Regions from separate parts of the Streptomyces sp. NPDC058335 genome, predicted to be linked through region 2. Evidence: riboswitches for the same ligand, from Rfam matches in the RefSeq annotation. Region 2 holds a riboswitch; the other holds the start of a gene.

Region 1 (11,981 bases), on a different contig from region 2:
TCGGGGCGGGCGGCGAGGAGGGTGTCCAGGGCCGCCGTCATCCAGGGGTGGCGGTGCTCGTCGCGGACCACGGCCACGATCCGCCGCTCCCCCGCCGCGACCAGTGCCGCCTGTCCCGCGTCCTCGCCGGCGAAGCTGCCCGTCTCGGTGCCGGGCAGCAGCCGGGCGAGTTCCACGGCCACGCCCCAGGGGGTTTCGTCGCCGACGGCGATGTTGGCGACCGGGGTGAGGGCGGCGACGTAGGGGGCGTCGGTGAGCGGGGTGAAGGGGGCGACGGCGGTGCGGCGCAGTGCGCGGCGCGCGGCGACGAGGCCGATGTCGGTCCGCGCGCCGGCCCGGTCGGCGGAGGCCGCTGCCGAGGCCGTCCAGCGGGCCAGGGCGCGGACCCGTTCCGCCGCGTCGGCCAGGCGTTCCTCCGGGAGGTCGCCGACGCGGACCGCGGCGACGAGGGCGTCGCGCAGGCGCCGTACCGTCTCGTCGTCGGCGAGGCCGCCGCCCACACAGATGGCGTCGGCGCCGGCCGCGATGGCGAGGACGCTGCCGCGCTCGATGCCGTAGGTGCCGGCGATCGCCTGCATCTCCATGCCGTCGGTGACGATCAGGCCGTCGTAGCCGAGTTCGCCACGCAGGAGCTCAGTCAGGATGCGGCGGGACAACGTCGCCGGGCGGTCCGGGTCCAGGGCGGGGACCAGGATGTGCGCGCTCATCACGGCACGGCTGCCGGCGGCGATGGCCGCGCGGAACGGGGCCAGTTCGCGCTCGGCCAGCACCGCGGGGTCCACGGCGATGCGGGGCAGGGCGAGGTGGGAGTCGACGGCCGTGTCGCCGTGGCCGGGGAAGTGCTTGGTGCAGGCGGCGACGCCCGCCGCCTGGAGGCCGGTGACATAGGCCGCGGTGTGCCGGGCGACCAGGTCGGGGTCGGCGCCGAAGGAGCGTACGCCGATCACCGGGTTGCCCGGGTTGGAGTTCACGTCGGCCGACGGGGCCCAGTTGAAGTCGACGCCGCAGGCCGCGAGGCGGCGGCCCAGCTCGAAGGCGACCTGCCTGGTGAGATCCGTGTCGTCGACCGCGCCGAGGGCGTGGTTGCCGGGGAAGCTGGAGCCGGTCCGCACCTCAAGGCGGGTGACGTCGCCGCCCTCCTCGTCGATCGCGACGAGCACGTCGTCACGCTCGGTGCGCAACTGGGCGGTGAGCGCGGCGAGTTGTTCGGGGGAGGCGATGTTGCGGCCGAACAGGCCGACCGAGGCCAGGCCTTCGCCGAGGCGGCGCAGCAGCCAGTCGGGGGCGCTGGTGCCGGCGAAACCGGGCTGGAGGACCGTCAGGGCGTCACGCGTCAGAGTGTCGGTGTCGCTGGCGAGTGTCGTCATCGGGGGCGTTATCCCTTCACGGCGCCCGCGGTGAGACCCGCGGCCATCTTGCGCTGGACGAGGAGGAACAGCACGACGATCGGGACGGCCATCAGGGTGGCGCCGGCCATCATCGGGGCGTACTCGGTGCCGTGCTTGGTGGTGAAGTTGCCGAGCCAGACGGTCGCGGTCTGGTTCTTCTGGCTGAGCAGCATCAGGGCGTAGAGGTACTCGTTCCAGGCCTGGATGAAGCCGTAGACCGAGGTGGCGACCATGCCGGGGGCGAGCAGCGGGAAGACCACGCGCATGAAGGCGCCGGTGCGGGAGCAGCCGTCGACCATCGCGGCCTCCTCCAGCTCCTTCGGGATGTTGACGATGAAGCCGCGCAGGGTCCACACCGTGAAGGGCAGGATGAAGGTCAGGTAGGTGATGATCAGGCCGGTCAGCCGGTCGTACTGGCCCAGGTCGTTCAGGAGCAGGAAGACCGGGATGATCATGGCGACCAGCGGGACCATCTGGACCGCGAGGATGCCGACGATCACGATCTTGCGGCCGCGGAAGGCGAACCGGGAGATGGCGAGCGCGGCCAGCATGCCGACGACGATGCCGATCAGCACGACCGCGAGCGAGACGACGAGGCTGCGGGCGACCGGGCCCCAGAAGTCGGCGATGTCCATCGCGCGGCCGAAGTTGGAGAAGGTCAGCGCGGTGGGCAGCAGGCTCGGGTCGGGGTCGATGGCGTCCTTCGCCGGTTTGAACGCCGTGTTGAGCATCCAGTAGACGGGGAAGCCGACGACGACGAACACGAGGAGGCCGAGGAGGTTCCAGCCGAGCTTGGGCTTCCGACGGCCCGAGCCGCCGCCGGAGCCGCTCCTCGCCGTGGCGATGGCGCTCATTCGACCTCTCCGATCTTCAGCATCTGGCGCATGTACACGGCGACCACACCGAGCAGCAGCAGCACGGTGATCAGGGCGATCGCCGAGCCCTGGCCGTAGTCGTTGACGACGAAGGCGCGGTCGTAGGAGTACGTCGTCAGCAGCTGGAACTCGGCCTCGGGATGGCCGTTGCGCATCACGAAGACCTGCGGGAAGACGCCCATGTCCCAGATGACCGACAGGGTCGTGAGCATCACGATGATCGGCTTGAGGATGGGCAGGGTGACGTACCGGAAGACGCCCCAGGCGCCGGCGCCGTCGAGGCGGGCGGCCTCCTCCAGTTCCTTGGGAACCTGGGTGAGACCGGCGCTGAGGGTGATCACCACGAACGGGACGGCTCCCCAGATCACCAGCAGCATGATCACGGCCAGGCCCTGCGGCCCGCTCGCGAACCAGTTGTGGCCGATCATGTCGACGCCGGGCAGCCTGCTCAGGACCGCGTTGAGGATGCCGTAGTCGGCGTCGAACAGCCACTTGAAGACCGTGGTGGCCACGATGATGGGCATGCCCCAGCTGGCCACCAGCGCGATGTTGATGAGCGTCTTCACCCAGCCGGAGACCCGCTGGAGCAGCAGCGCGATCAGCATGCCGAGGACCATCGTGAAGATGACGCAGCCGGCCGCGAAGACGATCGTGCGCAGCACGACGGACCAGAACTCGCTGTCGCCCAGCACGTTGGTGAAGTTGTCGAACCCGACCGACTCGGCCGGCTGGAAGCCCCACAGCTGGGACTGCCCGAACTTCTGGAAGGAGAGGGTGACCAGGCGGACGAGCGGATAGCCCATCACCAGCACGAGGATCAGCAGGCAGGGGGCGAGCAGCAGCCAGGGGGTGCCGGCGGAGGCGGAGGCCGCCTTGGCGCGAGGCCGCCGTGGCACGGACGGCGGTGGCGGTGCCGGCCGCGGCGGCGGCACCTTGGCAGGGGTGGTGGTGTCTGCGGCACTCATCGCGCGCTCCTCAGCGGTCCCTCAGGTCGTACGAAGGCGAAGCCCCGTGGGGGTACGGAGGCCGGGGCCCTCTCGGTCGTACGGACGGCGGGGCTCCGCCGCAGCGGAGCCCCGCCTCTCGTCACTTGGTGTTGATGACCTTGTCGATCGCGGCGTCCGCCTCCTTGGCGGCCTCCTCGACGGTCTTCTTGCCGGTGCCGATGCTCTGGAGCATGGTCTGGAGGACCTGGGCCTTCTCGACCTGGCCCCAGCCGGGCGCCATCGGGACGAACCAGTTGGACTCGGCGGCGGTGGCCGGTACGACCGTCTTGGGGTCGTTCTTCAGGGTCGCGAGGTCGGTCTTGTTGTTGGGCAGGTTGCCCTTGGCCATCAGGCCCTTCTGGCCGGCCGGACCGGTGAACGCGTTGATCCACTCGGCGGCGAGTTCCTGCGCGTCCGACTTGACCGGGACGGCGAGGTCGGAGCCGCCCAGGAACACGGGGAGGTTCTTGCCGGACGGACCGGGCATCACGAAGTTCTCGAGGTTGCCCTTGAGCTTGCCGCTCTTGTCGTTCTCGGGGGCCTCGGCGGTCGCGCCCTCCCAGGCCGCGCCGAAGATCATGCCGGACTTGCCCTGGCCGTAGACGATGTAACGGTCGGACTCGTCCTTGGTCTTGTCGCCGTGCATGTACTTGTCGACGACGTTCTTGTACTCGTTGAGGCCCTTGACGGACTCGGGGGAGGACAGGTTGCCCTTCCACTGGCCGCCCTCCTCCTTCGCGATGGAGCCGCCGGCGTCGTAGACGAAGGACATGGCCGCGTACCAGTCGCGGGTGGGCTGGTACCAGGAGCTGAACTTGTCGCCCTCCTTCTTCTGGACCTTGTCCAGGGCGGCGGTCAGCTCCGCGTAGGTCTTCGGGGCCGCCTTGACTCCGGCGGAGGCGAAGAGGTCCTTGCGCCAGTTGCCGACGCGGCCACCGGCGTAGTACGGCACGCCGTAGGTCTTGTCCTCGTACGTCACCGAGGCCTTGAGGCCGTCCAGCCAGGCGGAGGAGTTGTCGAACTTGGTGGCGTCGAGGGGGGCGAAGGCGCCCTTGACCATGTAGCTGAGCATCTCGGTGTTGCCCATCTCGACCACGTCGGGCACCTTGTCGGTGGCGAGGACCGCGTCGAGTTTGGCGTTCTTGTCGGGCCAGCCGTAGTACTCGTGGGTGATCTTCACGCCGGGGTGCTTCTTCTGCACCGCCGCGTCCGCGGCCTTGACCAGCTCGGGCCAGTTGTTCTGGGCGTCGACGGTCAGCCAGACCGTCAGTTCCTTGGCGTCGGTGCCCTTGTCCGAGCCACCGCTGTCCTTGTCGTCCCCGCACGCCGCGATGGAGACCATCATGCCCGCGATACCGATCGCGGCTATCAGCTTGCGCTTCACGCCAACCCTCCTCAGGGATGCCACAAACCCCCCTGCCTCCCCGCCGCGGTCGAGCGTCAACGCGTACCGTCCGTGGGACCAGGACCTGGACCAATGGTGTAGACCAGTAAGCCGGAGCTTGGCTCAGACCAATTGGGCTGTCAAGGGTGTTCAACCGGGGTTGAGTCGTCCGTTACGGGACCGCGATATGCAGGGACTTTTCAATTCAAGGGCGACGCATCGACCCCCTTCGGGGGACTGAACCAATCGGCCCTGGCCGAGATGCTGGACTAGACCAACGGGGGTCCCGGAGGTATACAGAAGAGATCACGGAGCGCGCGAGGGCACCGCACTGGACACCCCGCCGACAAACCCGTGCCACGATGTGAGCCGCGGCCGACGGGTTTGTCGGTCGCTTCGGCACCCGGAGCCGGGAAGGCAGGACATGAGCACCGACGTCAGCAGTGCGGAGAACGAGGGTGGGGCGACCGTCCGTACCGCGCGCGTGCCCAAGTACTACCGCCTGAAGAAGCATCTCCTCGACATGACGGAGACGCAGTCGCCCGGCACCCCGGTGCCGCCCGAGCGCACGCTGGCGGCCGAGTTCGACACCTCGCGCACCACCGTGCGCCAGGCGCTCCAGGAGCTGGTCGTCGAGGGCCGGCTCGAGCGCATCCAGGGCAAGGGCACCTTCGTCGCCAAGCCGAAGGTCTCCCAGGCGCTCCAACTCACCTCGTACACCGAGGACATGCGCGCCCAGGGCCTCGAACCCACCTCGCAGCTGCTCGACATCGGCTACATCACGGCCGACGACCGCCTCGCCGAGCTGCTCGACATCACCACGGGCGGCCGCGTGCTGCGCATCGAGCGGCTACGCATGGCCAACGGCGAGCCGATGGCCATCGAGACCACCCACCTCTCGGCCAAGCGCTTCCCGGCCCTGCGCAGGTCACTGGTGAAGTACACGTCCCTCTACACCGCGCTCGCGGAGGTCTACGGCGTCCACCTCGCCGAGGCCGAGGAGACCATCGAGACCTCCCTGGCCACCCCGCGCGAGGCCGGCCTGCTCGGCACGGACGTCGGCCTGCCGATGCTGATGCTGTCCCGCCACTCCGTGGACAAGGACGGCCTCCCGGTGGAGTGGGTACGGTCGGTGTACCGGGGCGACCGATACAAGTTCGTCGCGCGGCTGAAGCGGCCCGTGGACTAGACGTACGGTCCGGGGGGACGGCTGGGGGTCCGGGGGTCACCCCCCGGGACAGCACAGCGTCGCGCGGCTCAAGCCGCCCGTGGACTAGACGTACGGTCCGGCGGGACGGCTGGGGGTCCGGGGGTCACCCCCCGGGACAGCACAGCGTCGCGCGGCTCAAGCCGCCCGTGGACCTAGCAGCGGGACCGATATGCGGACGAGGTCTTCCGCTTACCTTTATCCGTCACCTACATTTCGTGCGCGTTGCACATGATCTGCGAGGGGACGGAGCCGCCCGATGTCAGAAACCCCAGAAGTGAACAGAGGGCCGGTGGTGACGCCCCTGCGTGTCGTCATCGCCCTCTGTCTGTTCGCGCCCTTCGTGGCGATGCTGTGGGTCGGTTCGTACGCGAAGACCGACCCCACGTTCATCGGCATCCCGTTCTTCTACTGGTACCAGATGCTGTGGGTGCTGCTCTCCACCATGCTCACGGTGACCGCGTACAAGCTGTGGCAGTTCGACCAGCGCGGCCGCAGGCACCAGGGCGGAGGTGCGGCGAAGTGAACGACGGCGTGAACGGCGTGGCACTCGCCGTCTTCATCTTCTTCTTCCTGGCCGTCACCGTCATGGGATTCCTGGCCGCCCGCTGGCGCAAGGCCGACGACGAGCACAGCCTCGACGAATGGGGCCTGGGCGGCCGGTCGTTCGGCACCTGGGTCACCTGGTTCCTGCTCGGCGGCGACCTGTACACGGCCTATACGTTCGTGGCGGTCCCGGCGGCGATCTACGCGGCCGGCGCGGCGGGCTTCTTCGCGGTGCCGTACACGATCCTCGTCTACCCACTGATCTTCACGTTCCTGCCGCGCCTGTGGTCGGTGTCGCACAAGCACGGGTACGTGACGACCTCGGACTTCGTGCGCGGCCGGTTCGGCTCCAAGGGCCTGTCGCTGGCTGTGGCCGTCACCGGCATCCTGGCCACCATGCCGTACATCGCGCTCCAACTGGTCGGCATCCAGGCCGTGCTGGACGTGATGGGCGTCGGCGGCGGCGAGGACACCAACTGGTTCGTCAGGGACCTGCCGCTGCTGATCGCCTTCGGCGTGCTCGCGGCGTACACCTACTCCTCGGGGCTGCGGGCGCCCGCGCTGATCGCGTTCGTGAAGGACACGCTGATCTACATCGTCATCGCGGTGGCGATCATCTACATCCCCATCAAGCTGGGCGGGTTCGACGACATCTTCGCCAAGGCGGGCGACGCCTTCGCGCAGACCAACCCGGCGACGGGCGCGCCGCGCGGTGCGCTGGTGCCGGGCGACGCGGGCCAGTGGACGTACGCCACGCTGGCGTTGGGCTCCGCGCTGGCGCTGTTCATGTACCCGCACTCGATCACCGCGACGCTGTCCTCGCGCAGCCGTGACGTGATCCGCCGCAACACCACCATCCTGCCGCTGTACTCCCTCATGCTCGGTCTGCTCGCCCTGCTGGGCTTCATGGCGATCGCGGCCGGGGTGAAGGTCTCCAACGGCCAGTTGGCGATCCCGCAGCTGTTCGAGGACATGTTCCCGGACTGGTTCGCGGGCGTGGCCTTCGCGGCGATCGGCATCGGCGCGCTGGTGCCGGCGGCGATCATGTCCATCGCGGCGGCGAACCTCTTCACCCGCAACATCTACAAGGACTTCATCAAGCCGGACGCCACGCCCAGGGAGGAGACCCGCGTCTCCAAACTGGTCTCGCTCCTGGTGAAGGTGGGCGCGCTGGTCTTCGTCCTCACCATGGACAAGACGGTCGCCATCAACTTCCAGCTCCTGGGCGGCATCTGGATCCTCCAGACCTTCCCGGCCCTGGTCGGCGGCCTGTTCACCCGCTGGTTCCACCGCTGGGCGCTGCTGGCCGGCTGGGCGGTCGGCATGGTCTACGGCACGGCCGCCGCGTACGGCGTCGCCTCCCCGACCCAGAAGCACTTCGGCGGCTCGTCGAAGGAGATCCCCGGCATCGGTGAGATCGGCTACATCGGCCTCACGGCGTTCGTGCTGAACGTGGTGGTGACGGTGGTGCTGACCTTCGTCCTCAAGGCGCTGAAGGCACCGGAGGGCGTCGACGAGACGTCCCCGTCGGACTACACGGCGGACGCCGGCGACCCGGGCGTCAAGGTGGAACTGCCCCCGGCCACGGCGGGCGCGGGGCACTAGCCCGAGGGGGAGGGATCCCCCACCCGAGCCCACAGCGGGCCGCCGAGGCACATCGCCCCGGCGGCCCGCTGTCGTGCGCGCTCCGGCCGGAACTGCCCCATGAGTTGACGCTGCGAAGCCAGCCCGACACAACATCTGGGGGTAACGCGGCAGCCCGGCACAAGATGTATGCTCAAGCTCGCTGTCGCCGCAGGGGAATCCGGTGCGAATCCGGAACTGTCCCGCAACGGTGTACTTGCGTGCGTTCCTATGCATTTGCGCACGCATGGTCAGTCCGAGCACCTGCCGGCAGCGCACCCGGTCCGTCCGGTTCGGGTGCCCTGACGTCCGGGCCTCGCGGAATGGGCCGGTGGACGCGACGCGCCCCGCGCTCGCGTGCTGCCCCCTGCCCTCCGCAAGGCCCCCGCCGAGCGAGGGAGAGCCCCACGTGACCATCGCGCCAGCCGAACCGGTTTCAGCAGCCCTGGAGACCGACGGTCCCGGAGCCGCACTGCTGCGGACGCTGACCGAGCTGACCGCCGACCTTCCCGACGCCGACCCCGGCCGGGTCGCCGCCGCCGCCCTGCGGGGCCGGTCCGCGCGGGCGGACGAGTCGGAGCTGCGCGAGCTGGCCACGGAGGCGGCCGCCGGTCTGATCTCCGAGGATCCCGCCTACTCCCGGCTGGCCGCCCGGCTGTTGACCGTCGGCATCCGCGCGGAGGCCGCCTCCCAGGGCGTCACCTCCTTCACCGGGTCCGTCGCCGTCGGCCACCGTGAGGGCCTGATCGCCGACCGCACCGCCGAGTTCGTGCGGCTGCACGCGGCCCGGCTCGATGCGCTGGTCGACACGGGCGCCGACGACCGCTTCGGCTACTTCGGCCTGCGCACCCTGCACAGCCGCTACCTGCTGCGCCACCCGATCACCCGCAAGGTCGTCGAGACGCCCCAGCACTTCCTGCTGCGCGTGGCGAGCGGCCTGGCCGAGGACGACACGACGAGGTCCGTCGACGAGGTCGCCGCGCTCTACACGCTGATGAGCCGCCTGGACTACCTGCCGTCCTCCCCCACCCTGTTCAACTCCGGCACCCGCCACCCCCAGATGTCGTCCTGCTACCTCCTCGACTCCCCGCTGGACGAGCTGGACTCCATCTACGACCGCTACCACCAGGTCGCCCGCCTCTCCAAGCACGCCGGCGGCATCGGTCTGTCGTACAGCCGCATCCGTTCCCGCGGGTCGCTCATCCGCGGCACCAACGGGCACTCCAACGGCATCGTGCCGTTCCTGAAGACCCTGGACGCCTCGGTCGCCGCCGTGAACCAGGGCGGCCGGCGCAAGGGCGCGGCCGCGGTCTACCTGGAGACCTGGCACTCCGACGTCGAGGAGTTCCTGGAGCTGCGTGACAACACCGGTGAGGACGCCCGCCGCACGCACAACCTCAACCTGGCGCACTGGGTGCCGGACGAGTTCATGCGCCGGGTCGACGCCGACGGGCAGTGGTCCCTGTTCTCCCCGGCCGACGTACCCGAGCTGGTCGACCTGTGGGGCGCGGAGTTCGACGCGGCCTACCGCGCGGCGGAGGCCAAGGGACTGGCGAAGAAGACCATCCCGGCGCGTGATCTGTACGGGCGCATGATGCGCACCCTCGCGCAGACCGGCAACGGCTGGATGACCTTCAAGGACGCCGCCAACCGCACCGCCAACCAGACCGCCGAGCCGGGCCATGTGGTCCACTCCTCGAACCTGTGCACGGAGATCCTGGAGGTCACCGACGACGGCGAGACGGCGGTCTGCAACCTGGGTTCGGTGAACCTCGGCGCGTTCGTCGACACCGACCCCGGGGCCACCGAGGTCATCGACTGGGAGCGGCTGGACGAGACCGTCCGCACCGCCGTCACCTTCCTCGACCGCGTCGTCGACATCAACTTCTATCCGACCGAGCAGGCGGGCCGCTCCAACGCCCGCTGGCGTCCGGTCGGTCTGGGCGCGATGGGCCTCCAGGACGTCTTCTTCAAGCTGCGGCTGCCCTTCGACTCGCCCGAGGCCAAGGCCCTCTCCACCCGGATCGCCGAGCGGATCATGCTCGCCGCGTACGAGGCCTCCGCCGACCTCGCCGAGCGCAACGGCCCGCTGCCCGCCTGGGAGAAGACCCGGACCGCCCGTGGCGTGCTGCACCCCGACCACTACGGCGTCGAGTTCACCTGGCCGGAGCGCTGGGCGGCGCTGCGCGAGCGGATCGCGGCGACCGGGATGCGCAACTCGCTGCTCCTGGCCATCGCGCCGACCGCCACCATCGCGTCGATCGCCGGTGTGTACGAGTGCATCGAGCCGCAGGTCTCCAACCTGTTCAAGCGCGAGACGCTGTCCGGCGAGTTCCTCCAGGTCAACTCCTACCTGGTGCGGGAACTCAAGGAGCTGGGCGTCTGGGACGCCCGCACCCGCGAGGCGCTGCGCGAGGCGAGCGGCTCGGTGCAGGGTTTCACCTGGATCCCCGAGGACGTACGGGCGCTGTACCGCACCGCGTGGGAGATCCCGCAGCGCGGCCTGATCGACATGGCCGCCGCGCGTACCCCCTACCTGGACCAGGCGCAGTCCCTGAATCTGTTCCTGGAGACGCCGACCATCGGCAAGCTCTCCTCGATGTACGCGTACGCCTGGAAGTCGGGCCTGAAGACGACGTACTACCTGCGCTCGCGCCCGGCGACCCGCATCGCCCGCGCCGCCCAGGCACAAGCCCCGATTCCCGTGCAGCAGCCGGCGCCCGAAGAGGCAGTCGCCTGCTCCCTTGAGAACCCCGAGTCCTGCGAGGCCTGCCAGTAATGAGTGCCCACCCGTCGCCCGACCACCACCCCTCAACGACGGCACTGCGTGCCGACACCCGTGTATTCAAGAACCTGCTCGACCCGGGCTTCGAGCTGACCCTGCGTCCCATGCGCTACCCCGACTTCTACGAGCGCTACCGGGACGCGATCAAGAACACCTGGACCGTCGAGGAGGTCGACCTCCACTCGGACGTCACCGACCTCGCGAAGCTGACGCCCGCCGAGCAGCACCTGATCGGCAGGCTGGTCGCGTTCTTCGCGACGGGCGACTCGATCGTCTCGAACAACCTCGTACTGACGCTGTACAAGCACATCAACTCCCCCGAGGCGCGGCTCTACCTGAGCCGGCAGCTGTTCGAGGAGGCCGTGCACGTCCAGTTCTATCTGACCCTGCTGGACACCTACCTCCCCGACCCGGAGGACCGTGCGGCCGCCTTCGACGCGGTCGAGAGCATCCCCTCCATCCGCGAGAAGGCCGAGTTCTGCTTCCGCTGGATGGACTCGGTGGAGAAGCTGGACCGGCTGGAGTCGATGTCCGACCGCCGCCGTTTCCTGCTCAACCTGATCTGCTTCGCCGCGTGCATCGAGGGCCTGTTCTTCTACGGCGCCTTCGCGTACGTCTACTGGTTCCGCAGCCGGGGTCTGCTGCACGGCCTCGCCACCGGCACCAACTGGGTGTTCCGTGACGAGACCATGCACATGTCCTTCGCGTTCGAGGTCGTCGACACCGTCCGCAAGGAGGAGCCGGAGCTGTTCGACGACCGGCTCCAGGAGCAGGTCACCGACATGCTGCGGGAGGCCGTCGAGGCCGAGCTGCAGTTCGCGCGCGACCTGTGCGGGGACGGCCTGCCGGGCATGAACACCGACTCGATGCGCCAGTACCTGGAGTGCGTCGCCGACCAGCGGCTGAGCCGCCTCGGTTTCGCCCCGGTGTACGGCTCGGAGAACCCGTTCTCGTTCATGGAGCTCCAGGGTGTTCAGGAGCTGACCAACTTCTTCGAGCGCCGTCCGTCGGCGTACCAGGTCGCGGTGGAGGGCACCGTCGACCTGGACGAGGACTTCTGAGTCCGCGCCTCGCGCAGTTGGCGGTCGATCCGGCGTTCGTGGGCCAGCCCCACGAGCGCCGGACCCGCGAGGACGAGGAAGAGGACCAGGACCGTGAGGACTTCGGTGAGTGCGTTCATGGGGTAA
Region 2 (11,981 bases):
ATCGGGCTGGTGGTGGCCGAGGTGGACCTGCGGGTGACGGCGCTGCTCGACGAGGAGGAGGAGCGGCCCGAGCCGGAGTCCGGGCGGCCGCCCCGGCCGGCCGGGGCGGCGCGGGAGGGCGACGAGGCGCGGGTCGCCGAGGCCGCGCTCGCGGTGCCCGGGGTCTCCGCGCTGACGGACGTGCTCGGGCGGGCGGTGCGCCTGGAGGATCGGCAGGACGGGACGGCCACCCTGCCGCGGCGGCACGCGCGCGTGGAGATCGCGGTGCGCGCGGACCACCGGGCGCTGGAGGTGGCCCGGGAGGTCCGCTCGGCGGTGTCGGACGCGCTGACGGATCAGCCGACGGTGGCGGTGCTGGTGACGGCGGCGGGCTGAGCGCCCGCCGCGCGTGCCGGACCCGCCGTCGTCACCGTACTCACTCTCCGAGGCCGGCCAGGTCCCGCAGGCGGCGGGCCTGGGAGGCGCGCTCGGCCGCCCGCTGCTCGTCGTACGTCCTGTCGCCGGCGCCGCGCAGCAGCGTCTTCGTCTCGACGACGGCGTCGCGTGGCGCGGCCAGGATCGGCGCGGCCAGCTCTCGGACCGTGGCGTCCAGTTCGGCGACGGGCACGGCGACGTTGGCGAGGCCGGTGGCGACCGCCTCCTGCGCGTGGACGAAGCGGCCGGTCAGGCAGATCTCGACGGCACGGCCGTATCCCACGAGGGAGACGAGGGGGTGTGTGCCGGTGAGGTCCGGTACCAGGCCGAGGCCGGTCTCGCGCATGGCGAACTGCACGTCGTCGGCGACGACGCGCAGGTCACAGGCGAGGGCCAGTTGGAAGCCCGCGCCGATGGCGTGGCCCTGGACGGCGGCGATCGACACGAGGTCGTTGCGCCGCCACCAGGTGAAGCCCTCCTGGAACTCGGCGATGGCGGCGTCGAGTTCGGCGTCGCCACTGCGCGCGAGATCGATGAAGGACGGCTCGCCCTCGATCCCCTCGGGCAGGAACATCTGCCGGTCGAGGCCGGCGGAGAAGGACTTGCCCTCGCCGCGCAGCACGACCACACGGACGGAGCCCGGCAGCTGCCGGCCAGCTTCGGCCAGCGCGCGCCACATCGCAGGGCTCTGCGCGTTGCGCTTGGCCGGATTGGTCAGCGTCACCGTGGCGAGTGCGTCGTCGACGGTGAGCCGTACGCCGTCCTTGTCGAGCAGGGGAACGAGTTCCTGGTCGGGCGTGGCCATGGGGCGCCTCCGATGGGTGCGGTCAGCTAGCGGTCAGCTAAGTGACTGCACAGTAACCACCCGGCCGATCGGAAGACCGACCGGGTGGTCACCATCGAAGCCGATGGGCCGCCCGAGGTCAGGACGAGGCGGCCTTCTTGCCGCGGGTCGCTCCGCCACGCCCACGAAGCGTGACGCCCGACTCGCTGAGCATCCGGTGCACAAAGCCATACGAGCGGCCGGTCTCCTCGGCCAATGCCCGGATGCTCGCACCGGAGTCGTACTTCTTCTTCAGGTCTGCCGCGAGCTTGTCGCGCGCGGCGCCGGTTACCCGGCTGCCCTTCTTCAGAGTCTCGGCCACCCGTGCCTCCTCATGGGAAGTGCGCTCTGGTCCCCTCATGATCACCCCTCCGGGGCCTGATGGCCACCCATTCGGCAAGGTCCGTGCGACAGGGTTTTGACGACAGGAGCGCACCTCCATAAACGGAACCCGTTATTCCAGCGATGGACGTTCGTACGGCCGAACGGGTTCTTCGGCGAAGTGCCAGGTCAGGGACGCACGACGGCCGACCCCTGTCGGAAAAGGGGTCGGCCGCGAAATCGATGTAGGACACACCTCGATACGAGGAGATCTCACACAGATGATGGATCACCGGTAGGCCGAATGATCCATACGCCGTGGATCACTCATCCGATCAAGCCGGTTCGATCAAGCCAGGGCGACGAGGTCCGCGTAGTCGGAGCCCCACAGGTCCTCGACGCCGTCGGGCAGCAGGATGATCCGCTCGGGCTGGAGCGCGTGCACGGCGCCCTCGTCGTGGGTGACGAGGACGACCGCGCCCTTGTAGGTGCGCAGCGCGCCGAGGATCTCCTCACGGCTGGCCGGGTCGAGGTTGTTCGTGGGCTCGTCGAGCAGCAGCACGTTGGCCGAGGAGACCACGAGGGTGGCCAGCGCCAGCCGGGTCTTCTCGCCACCGGACAGGACACCGGCCGGCTTGTCGACGTCGTCGCCGGAGAACAGGAACGAGCCGAGCACCTTGCGGACCTCGACGAGGTCCAGGTCGGGGGCCGCGGAGCGCATGTTCTCCAGGACCGAGCGCTCCGGGTCGAGGGTCTCGTGCTCCTGGGCGTAGTAGCCGAGCTTGAGGCCGTGGCCGGGGCGCACCTCGCCCGTGTCGGGCGTCTCCACGCCGCCGAGCAGGCGCAGCAGAGTGGTCTTGCCGGCGCCGTTGAGGCCGAGGATGACGACGCGGGAGCCCTTGTCGATGGCCAGGTCGACGTCGGTGAAGATCTCCAGCGAGCCGTACGACTTCGACAGGCCCTCGGCCATCAGCGGCGTCTTGCCGCAGGGCGCGGGCTCCGGGAAGCGGAGCTTGGCGACCTTGTCGGAGGCCCGCACCGCCTCGAGCCCGGCGAGCAGCCGGTCGGCCCGCTTGGCCATGTTCTGCGCGGCGACCGTCTTGGTGGCCTTGGCGCGCATCTTGTCGGCCTGCGAGTGCAGCGCGGCGGCCTTCTTCTCGGCGTTCTGCCGCTCGCGCTTGCGGCGCTTCTCGTCGGCCTCGCGCTGCTGCTGGTAGAGCTTCCAGCCCATGTTGTAGACGTCGATCTGGGAGCGGTTGGCGTCCAGGTAGAACACCTTGTTGACGACCGTCTCGACCAGCTCGACGTCGTGGGAGATGACGATGAAGCCACCGCGGTAGGTCTTGAGGTAGTCCCGCAGCCAGGCGATCGAGTCGGCGTCCAGGTGGTTCGTCGGCTCGTCGAGGAGCAGGGTGTCCGCGTCGGAGAACAGGATGCGGGCCAGCTCGACCCGGCGGCGCTGACCGCCGGAGAGCGTGTGCAGGGGCTGGCCGAGCACCCGGTCGGGCAGGTTGAGCGCGGCGGCGATGGTGGAGGCCTCGGCCTCGGCGGAGTACCCGCCCTTGGTGAGGAACTCCGTCTCCTGGCGCTCGTACTGCCTGAGGGCCTTCTCGCGGGTGGAGCCCGAGCCGTTGGCGATGCGCTGCTCGTTGTCGCGCATCTTGCGGATCAGTACGTCGAGACCGCGGGCGGAGAGGATGCGGTCGCGGGCGAGGACGTCGAGGTCTCCGGTGCGGGGGTCCTGCGGGAGGTAGCCGACCTCTCCGGAACGGGTGACCTGGCCCGCGGCGGGGATGCCCTCACCGGCGAGGACCTTGGTCAGCGTGGTCTTGCCGGCGCCGTTGCGCCCGACCAGGCCGATGCGGTCGCCCTTGGCGATGCGGAAGGAGGCGTTCTCGATGAGGATGCGGGCACCGGCGCGCAGCTCGATGCCGGAGGCGGAGATCACGGACAGACTCCAGAGCGGGTGGGGGCGGGATGGGCGGCTGAGGACGTTCCCGCCGTCTAATGCGCGAGGAGAATGGCCATGGGGCCATTCTACCGGGGCCGTGCAAGCACTTTTTCTGCGTGCGGGTGTTCGATCTTCGCGGGGCGCTGCGCGCGGGGAGCGGGGCCGTGGCGCGGTGCGGCAGGTTCCGCCGGCCTCGCGTCCCGGTCGCGCGGTGCCGCGTACCGGGGGCATTGTCGGTGGTCGCTGCCAGACTGGGCCGTGAGTGACATTTCCGGCAGGAATCGCGCTGGGATCACAAGGGAGTGATCGGCATGGCAGGCACGAGCGGCGGACGCCCCAGCATCTACCCGACGGTGTTGTACCGGGACGCGAAGGCGGCGATCCGGCAGCTGACGGAGGTTTTCGGCTTCTCCGAGCTGTCGGTGTTCGAGGGCGAGGACGGCTCGGTGCTGCACGCCGAGCTGGTACAGGGCAACGGCGCGGTGATGCTCGGTTCGAAGGGCCGCGGCGGTCTCTTCGACGCGGCGATGAAGGACGCCGGCCCGGCCGGGGTGTACGTCGTCGTGGACGACGTCGACGCCCACCACCGGCGGGCCGTGGAGCACGGCGCGGAGATCCTGATGCCCCCGACGGACCAGGAGTACGGCTCGCGGGACTACCTGGCCCGTGACGTCGAGGGCAACATCTGGAGCTTCGGCACGTACGCGCCCGAGATACAGGGCTGACACCGGCGCCGGGTTCAGCCCCCGGTGTGGACCTGGAAGGCGGCCCGGCGGACGGCCTTGGCCAGCGCCGGGTCGGGGTGCGCGGCAGCGAGGGCCACCAGGACCTGCACGGTGCGCGGGTGCCCGACGGAGCGGACCTCGGCGAGCAGCGCGGGCACGGTCGGCTGGAGCGCGGACTCCAGGTGCCGTACCAGCATCGGCGCCTCGCCGTGGTCGGCGACGGCCGCGGCGGTGTCGACCCACAGCCAGGTGGCCTCCTCGCGGGTGAGCACCTCGTGGGCGTCCTCGGGGTCCACCCCGTCGTGCTCGGCCAGCCACAGCAGGGCGTACGGCCGCAGGGCGGGCTCCTCCACGACGGCGCGGACGTCGGGCTCGGCGGGGGCGCCGACGACGCGCAGGGCCTCGAAGGCGAGGCCTCGCAGCAGGGCGTCCTCGCCGCGGGCGGCGGCGAGCAGGTCGCCGACGGCACTGCCGACGGGGCGGGCGGCGAGCCAGGCGCGGTACTCGGCGCGGGCGGCGTTCGGGCGGAGCTGGGCGCAGCCGCGGAGCATCTCCTCGGCGGCGACCTCGATGTTGCCGGCGGGGCTCTGCGCGGCGACGCAGATCTGCTCCAGCTTGACCCAGACCGCCCAGCTGCCGAGCGGTGTGAGAGTGGCGTGGCCGTCGCCGCAGGTGAGGGCACCCACGGAGGCGAGGGCGTGCAGGGCCCAGTCGAGGAGGGGGGCGAGTTCGGCTGCGCGGGCGGGCTCCGCCGGGTCGGCGTCGGCGGAGGGGCCGGACGGCCTGGGGCTCGCGGTGTCGGCGTCCTCGGGGCCGTAGGAGACCTCGCAGCGTTCGGTGCGCAGTTCGGTGACGCGCTGGCGCAGCAGGTCGAGAAGCTGCTCCACGGGGACCGGGCCGGCGGACAGCTGGAGGAAGGAGAGCACCTGCGGCATGGCCGAGACGACCTCGGCGACGGCGCCGGGCTCCTGGTCGGCGGGTTCCGGGGTGGCCAGCGACCAGGCGTCGAAGAGAGCGACCCAGCCGCGCAGGACGGCGCTGTCGTCACGGTTCCAGGCGCGCAACCGCCAGCCGGGGCGGGCGCTGTCTCCGTGCACCTCGACGAGGCCGGCGAGGCGGGCGGTGTCCCAGTCGGCGCGGACCTGAGCCGTGGTCAGACCCAGATCCGACGCGGCGCGTTCGGCCGTCGTCGCGGAGAGGGTGGCCTTGCCGTCGTCGGTGGCGGCGTCCCGGCCGGGGCCGAGGGCGTTGTCCGCCCAGCGGGCGACACGGGCCGCGGACGCCAGACCGGAGCGCGCCATTCTGGCCAGCTCCGCCGGGGCGGGGGTGCCCTCCGGCGGGCGGGGTACGGGGCGGCGGGGGCGCCGCTGGTTCACAGCTGAGGGGGCGGCGGCCAGGGGTCGTGGGCGGACGAGTCGAAGCCTGGAGTCGCGCGGGATACGGGACGTCACGGGTGCAGTCTTCCGGTTGACGGTCGGAAAACCCAAACGGAATGTCACGGCGGGCTACGGGACTGGCCAACGCACGGGGTTGGGGGAGGGGTGAGGGGGTGTGTTCAGGCCAGCGGTACAGCCTTAAACGGAACCTCAGGCACCGCTCCGGGCACGGTACGGGCGCGGTTCTCGCTCCGGTGTCTCACATCAATGGGGTGAGGAAGCGGCGCAGGGCTTCCTCGTACGCGGCCGGGTCGGGGTTCCACATGGCGGCGTGCGGAGCGTGCGGGACGGGGTGGAGCGTGACCAGACCGGGGCGGCGGGCGGCGAAGCGGCGGGAGACCGCCCAGGGGGCCACCCTGTCGTCCGGGCCGTGGAAGACCAGGGTCGGTACGGCCGGCCAGGCCGGGTCGGCCGTACCGTCGGAGAGGCCGGCGTTCAGGCCGGCGCGTCCCTGGGCGGCGCGGACGGCCAGCGGCAGCAGCGCGCCCGGGGTGTGCCGGGCGGAGGCGAGGGCCCGCAGGGTCGCCTGCCAGTCCAGGACCGGGGAGTCCAGCACCAGTCCGGACACGAGGTCGCGCAGCCCCGAGCGGGCGGCGGCGCGCAGCGCCATGGTGGCGCCGGTGGACCAGCCGAGCAGGACGATGCGCTCGGCGCCGTAGCGGACGGCGTACCGCATCGCCGCGTCCAGGTCGCGCCACTCGGACTCGCCGAGGTGGTTGAGGCCGTCCGGGGAGCGGGGCGCGCCCAGGTCGCCGCGGTAGGCGAGGGCGAGGACCGGGAAGCGGCGGCGGTGCAGGAAGCCGGTCAGGTTCAGGGCGTGCTCGCGGGTGGTGCCCAGGCCGTGCACGGCGATCACCCAGGTGCGGCGGGCGCCGGGGACGAACCACGCGGGCAGCGGGCCCAGCTCGCCGGGGACGTCGACGTCGGCGTGGTCGAGGCCGAGCGCGGTGTCCGGGTTGCCGACGTACAGGTTCGGGGTGAGCCACACCGTGTCGCCGGCGCTCAGGGTGCCGTGGGTGACGCGCTCCAGGCGGCGTACGACGGTGTCGGCGGAGTGCGGGGCGGTGGCCAGGACGGGGCCGACGACCGCGTGGGAGCCGTCGCCCGCGAGGCCGTAGGTGCCGGGGCGCAGGGCGGCGAGGTCGCGGGTGAGGGTGACCTGGCCGGCGGCTGTGCCGTGCACGGTGAGCCGGGGTTCGGTGGGCAGGGGGCGGCCGGGTGACGCCTTCAGCGCCGCGTCGCTGGCCAGGCGGCCCGCGGCCACGCTCGCCGCGCCGGCGGCGAGGGCTGCGGCTGCGGCTGCGGCTGCGGTGACTGCGGTTGCGGTGACTGTGCGCACTCGTCCAGTGTCCTGGCCGATCCTCTTCGCGGCCAGTGGTGGGGGTTCAGGGCGTCATGGGCGGGTGCGGGTCCTCGGATCCCGGAGACCTCGCCTCACGTCTTCTGGCCGTAGCCGCTCAGCTTCTCCCCCGCCTCCCTCACCTGCCCCTCCGTCAGCAGGTTCGGGGTGTGGCCCGGGACGGACGCCGCTGTCAGCCACAGGTGGCACATCCATTCCAGCTGGGCTGTGCGGTCGTAGGCCTCGTCGAGGGTGGTGCCGTAGGTGAGGGTGCCGTGGTTCTGGAGGAGGCAGGCGGTGCGGTCGGTGAGGGCGTGGAGGAGGTTGCCGGCCAGTTCCTCGGTGCCGTAGGTCGCGTAGGGGGCGACGCGGACGGGGCCGCCGAGGGCGCCCGTCATGTAGTGGACGGGCGGGAGTTCGCTCACCAGGGTCGAGACGGCGGTGGCGTGCACGGCGTGGGTGTGGACGACGGCGCGGGCGTCGGTGGTGCGGTGGACGGCGAGGTGCATGGGCAGTTCGCTGGTCGGGGTGAGGGTGCCGAGGACCTGTCGGCCGTCGAGGTCGACGCCGGTGACGTCGTCGGGGGTGAGGCGGTCGTAGGGGACGCCCGAGGGGGTGACCAGGACGAGGTCCCCGACGCGGACCGAGACGTTGCCCGAGGTGCCGACGACGAGGCGGTCGGCGACGGTGCGGCGGGCCGTGGCCACGAGCTGTTCCCAAACCCGTGCGACCTCTCCTGCTTGCAGGTCGTGGGTGCCGTCGTCGGTGTCGCGTCGCTGGTCGGTCATGCCGTGATCCTGCCACGTGACCAATGTCTCTTTCACTGCTCTTCGGGGCCCTGGAGAAGTACCCCCGGAACTCCGGCCCGTGCGGCGTCTGGGGCGTCGAGGCGGAGCGGAACGAGTCCCGCCGATTGTGGACACCGTGATGCCCTGCCCAGTTCACCTTCCGTTCACTCAGGTTCCCTACGTTCATCCAGCCAATGACCTCGAACGATTGCCTGGGTAAATGGAAAGCTTCTCGCTGATCCTCGCGATTGTGGTAATAACCGCTCTCGCGTTCGATTTCACGAACGGTTTCCACGACACCGCCAACGCGATGGCCACCACCATCTCGACCGGTGCGCTCAAGCCCAAGGTCGCGGTGGCCATGTCCGCCGTGCTGAACCTTGTAGGCGCCTTCCTCTCCGTGGAGGTCGCGAACACGATCTCCAAGGGTCTCGTCGACGAGACCGGCATCCGTCCCGAGGTCATCTTCGCCGCGCTGGTCGGCGCGATCCTCTGGAATCTGGCGACCTGGCTGGTCGGGCTGCCGTCCAGCTCCTCGCACGCCCTGATGGGCGGCCTGATCGGCGCCACCATCGCCTCCGCCGGTGTCGGCGCGGTCCACGGTGACGTGCTGGTCACCAAGGTCCTGATCCCGGCGATCGCCGCACCGATCGTGGCGGGCCTCGCCGCGATGCTCGCGACCCGGCTGTCGTACACGCTGGGCAAGAAGGCCGACGGCAAGGCCGCCGCGAAGGGCTACCGCACCGGCCAGATCGCCTCCGCGGGCCTGGTCTCGCTGGCCCACGGCACCAACGACGCGCAGAAGACGATGGGCATCATCACCCTCGCCCTGGTCGCCGGCGGCGCCGTCGCCCCCGACTCCGACCCGCCGATGTGGGTCATCCTGTCCGCGGGTGTGGCCATCGCGCTCGGCACCTACCTCGGCGGCTGGCGCATCATCCGCACGATGGGCAAGGGCCTGACCGACCTCCAGCCGCAGCAGGGCTTCGCCGCCCAGACCAGCGCGGCCACCGTCATCCTGGCCTCCTCCCACCTCGGCTTCTCGCTCTCCACCACGCACTCGGTCTCCGGATCGGTGATGGGCGCCGGCCTGGGCCGCAAGGGCGGGGTCGTCCGCTGGTCGACCGCCACCCGGATGTTCGTGGCCTGGGGCCTGACGCTGCCGGCCGCGGCCCTGGTCGCCGCCCTCGCCGAGTACGTGACCGGCTTCGGCGACTGGGGCACGGCGCTCGTCGCGGTGTTCCTCGTCGCCTCCAGCGCCGCGATCTGGAAGCTCTCGCGCCGCGAGATCATCGACCACACCAACGTCATCGACGTGCCCGAGGAGCCGGCCGGCGTGGTGACCACCGCGATCGCCGCCGTGACCCCGCCCCCGGCGGGCACGGTCACCGAGGACCTGACGGCCACCATCCCCGCCCGCGTGGCGGAGTCGGCCCCGCCGGCCACCACCAGCGTCTGAGTCCCGCCCCCACCGGTACGAAGGAAGAAGCAGCATGAAGATCGACTGGGCGGCTCTCGGCTCCGTCTTCGGCGTCAGCCTCCTCATCACCGTGGCCCTCGTGGCCCTGTTCACTCTCGGCATCATGGGCCTCTCCCGCCGCGAGCGGGCCGCGGCCCAGGGTGACTCCGCCACCCTGGCGGTCACCGGCGCGTACGCGTGCTTCGCGGCGTGCGCGGCGGCGGTGGCGTACGGGATCTCGCTGATCGTCGCCTGACGGACGGACGGCGCACGCGCGCGTGGGGCGCGGGACGGATCACCGTCCCGCGCCCCACGCGTGCGTGACGGCCGTGACCGGAGGTGTGTGGGGTTCTGCACACTGTCCCGCCGCAGGTCAACAGCGAGTTGACGGCCGTTCCGGGCACGTGGTGGACTGCCGGGGCCATGTACGGCGACAGAAGAGGAAGCCGGTGTGAATCCGGCGCGGTCCCGCCACTGTCACCGGGGTAGACACCCCCGGGAGCCAGGAACTCTCGTCGCCGGTCTCGTCGAACCAGGGCGTGGACACCCTGAGTGAGGACATATCGCCATGCTCGGCTGCCGTTCGAGGTTCAGCACCAGGTCGTTGCCCGACCCGTCGGCCGGCTGAGCCGGTGGGTGCCGATCGCCGCTACGCGTACGGTGCCGCCGCCGGCCTCCTGGGGGACCTGCTCCTCGGCGATCCACGCCGGGGACATCCGGTCGCCGTGTTCGGGCGGGCCGCGGCCGCCGCGGAGCGGGTGCTGTGGCGGGACCACCGCGGGTGGGGCGCCCTGCACACCGCCGTGTGCGCCGGTGGCGCCGTGGCCCTCGGGGCCGCCGCCACACGTGCCGTACGACGCTCCCCCGCCGCCTCCGTCGCGTTGACCGGCGCCGCCGCCTGGGCCGTCGTCGGCGGCACCTCGCTGGTGCGGGAGGCCCGGACCATCGGGCGGGCCCTGGAAGCGGGGGACGTCGAGGGCGCGCGGGCGCGGCTGCCGCATCTGTGCGGGCGGGACCCGCAGTCCCTGGACGCCGACGGGATCGCCCGCGCGGTCGTCGAGTCCGTCGCCGAGAACACCTCCGACGCGGTCGTGGGCGCCCTCGTGTGGGGGGCCGTCGGCGGAGTGCCGGGACTGCTCGGGTTCCGGGCCGTCAACACCCTGGACGCCATGGTCGGCCACCGGTCGCCGCGCCACCGCCGGTTCGGATGGGCCTCGGCCCGGCTGGACGACGTCGCCGGATGGCCGGGCGCGCGGCTGACCGCCGTACTCGCCGCCGTCGGCGGGGACGATCCGCGGGGTGCGGTGCGGGCCTGGCGGGCCGACGCGCGCCGGCATCCCAGCCCCAACGCCGGTCCCGTGGAGGCGTCGTTCGCCGGTGCCCTCGGGGTGCGCCTCGGCGGGACGCTGTCGTACGGCGGGCGGGTCGAGCACCGGCCCGTGCTGAACGGGGAGCGGGGGCGGCCCGTGGTGCCCCGGGACATCGAACGTGCCGCGCGGCTCTCCCGCCGGGTCGGCCTGCTCGCGCTCGGCGTCACCGTCGCCGCGCGCGTCATCACCGCGCGCGTCGTCGCCGCGGGAGCGAAGGGGCGTACGTCATGAGCGGGGGTCTCCTCGTCGCCGGCACCACCTCCGACGCGGGCAAGAGCGTCGTCACGGCCGGGATCTGCCGGTGGCTGGTGCGGCAGGGGGTCAAGGTCGCGCCCTTCAAGGCGCAGAACATGTCCCTCAATTCGTTCGTGACCCGCGAGGGTGCCGAGATCGGGCGGGCGCAGGCCATGCAGGCGCAGGCCTGCCGGGTCGAGCCGACCGCACTGATGAATCCCGTGCTGCTCAAGCCCGGCGGTGAGCGGAGCAGCCAGGTGGTGCTGCTCGGGAAGCCGGTCGGTGAGATGAGCGCGCGCGGCTATCACGGGGGGCGGCAGCAGAAACTCCTGGGAACCGTTCTCGACTGTCTGGCCGAGTTGCGGGGCACGTATGACGCGGTGATCTGTGAGGGGGCGGGCAGTCCCGCCGAGATCAATCTGCGGCGGACCGACATCGTGAACATGGGCATCGCGCGGGGGGCACGGCTGCCGGTGCTGGTGGTCGGTGACATCGACCGGGGCGGGGTCTTCGCCTCGTTCTTCGGGACCGTCGCGCTGCTCTCCCCGGAGGACCAGGAGCTGGTCGCCGGGTTCCTCGTGAACAAGTTCCGCGGTGACGTCTCGCTGCTGGAGCCGGGCCTGGACATGCTGCACGGGCTGACCGGGCGGCGGACGTACGGGGTGCTGCCGTTCCGGCACGGGCTGGGGATCGACGAGGAGGACGGGCTGCGGGTGTCGCTGCGCGGGACCGTCCGGGAGTCGAACGTCTCCCCGCCCGTCGGTGAGGACGTGCTGCGGGTCGCCGTGTGCGCGGTCCCGCTCATGTCCAACTTCACCGACGTGGACGCGCTGGCCGCCGAACCGGGCGTCGTGGTGCGGTTCGTGGACCGGCCGGAGGAGCTGGCCGACGCCGACCTCGTGGTGATCCCCGGGACGCGGGGGACGGTCCGGGCGTTGGAGTGGCTGCGGGAGCGGGGGCTCGCGGAGGCCATCGGGCGCAGAGCCGCCGAAGGCCGGCCCGTCCTCGGCATCTGCGGCGGCTTCCAGGTCCTCGGTGAGCACATCGAGGACGAGGTCGAGAGCCGGCGAGGCCATGTCGACGGACTCGGGGTGCTGCCGGTCCGCGTGCGGTTCGCCCGC

What was found. Region 2 has a riboswitch for cobalamin ahead of ACFWJX_RS08280 (cobalamin biosynthesis protein). Riboswitches for the same ligand answer to the same signal wherever they lie in the genome.
Positions count from the first base shown of each region.
Region 1: linked by a shared signal. The riboswitch ahead of ACFWJX_RS35260 (ribonucleoside-diphosphate reductase subunit alpha) and the one ahead of ACFWJX_RS08280 (cobalamin biosynthesis protein) in region 2 are both predicted to bind cobalamin.

Region 1 is NZ_JBHXHX010000025.1:58,719-70,699, reverse strand. It holds gene ACFWJX_RS35295 (glycoside hydrolase family 3 protein) at 1-1,367, opposite strand, end outside; gene ACFWJX_RS35290 (carbohydrate ABC transporter permease) at 1,376-2,242, opposite strand; gene ACFWJX_RS35285 (carbohydrate ABC transporter permease) at 2,239-3,228, opposite strand; gene ACFWJX_RS35280 (extracellular solute-binding protein) at 3,350-4,633, opposite strand; gene ACFWJX_RS35275 (GntR family transcriptional regulator) at 5,058-5,822, shown strand; gene ACFWJX_RS35270 (DUF3311 domain-containing protein) at 6,100-6,366, shown strand; gene mctP (monocarboxylate uptake permease MctP) at 6,363-7,991, shown strand; cobalamin riboswitch at 8,130-8,296, shown strand; gene ACFWJX_RS35260 (ribonucleoside-diphosphate reductase subunit alpha) at 8,419-10,788, shown strand; gene ACFWJX_RS35255 (ribonucleotide-diphosphate reductase subunit beta) at 10,788-11,855, shown strand.
Region 2 is NZ_JBHXHX010000004.1:45,415-57,395, forward strand. It holds gene ACFWJX_RS08230 (nucleopolyhedrovirus P10 family protein) at 1-375, shown strand, start outside; gene ACFWJX_RS08235 (enoyl-CoA hydratase/isomerase family protein) at 416-1,219, opposite strand; gene ACFWJX_RS08240 (helix-turn-helix domain-containing protein) at 1,338-1,559, opposite strand; gene ACFWJX_RS08245 (ABC-F family ATP-binding cassette domain-containing protein) at 1,908-3,506, opposite strand; gene ACFWJX_RS08250 (VOC family protein) at 3,821-4,234, shown strand; gene ACFWJX_RS08255 (hypothetical protein) at 4,249-5,685, opposite strand; gene ACFWJX_RS08260 (alpha/beta hydrolase) at 5,870-7,009, opposite strand; gene ACFWJX_RS08265 (class II aldolase/adducin family protein) at 7,105-7,797, opposite strand; gene ACFWJX_RS08270 (anion permease) at 8,018-9,256, shown strand; gene ACFWJX_RS08275 (hypothetical protein) at 9,291-9,512, shown strand; cobalamin riboswitch at 9,656-9,788, shown strand; gene ACFWJX_RS08280 (cobalamin biosynthesis protein) at 9,889-10,857, shown strand; gene ACFWJX_RS08285 (cobyric acid synthase) at 10,854-11,981, shown strand, end outside.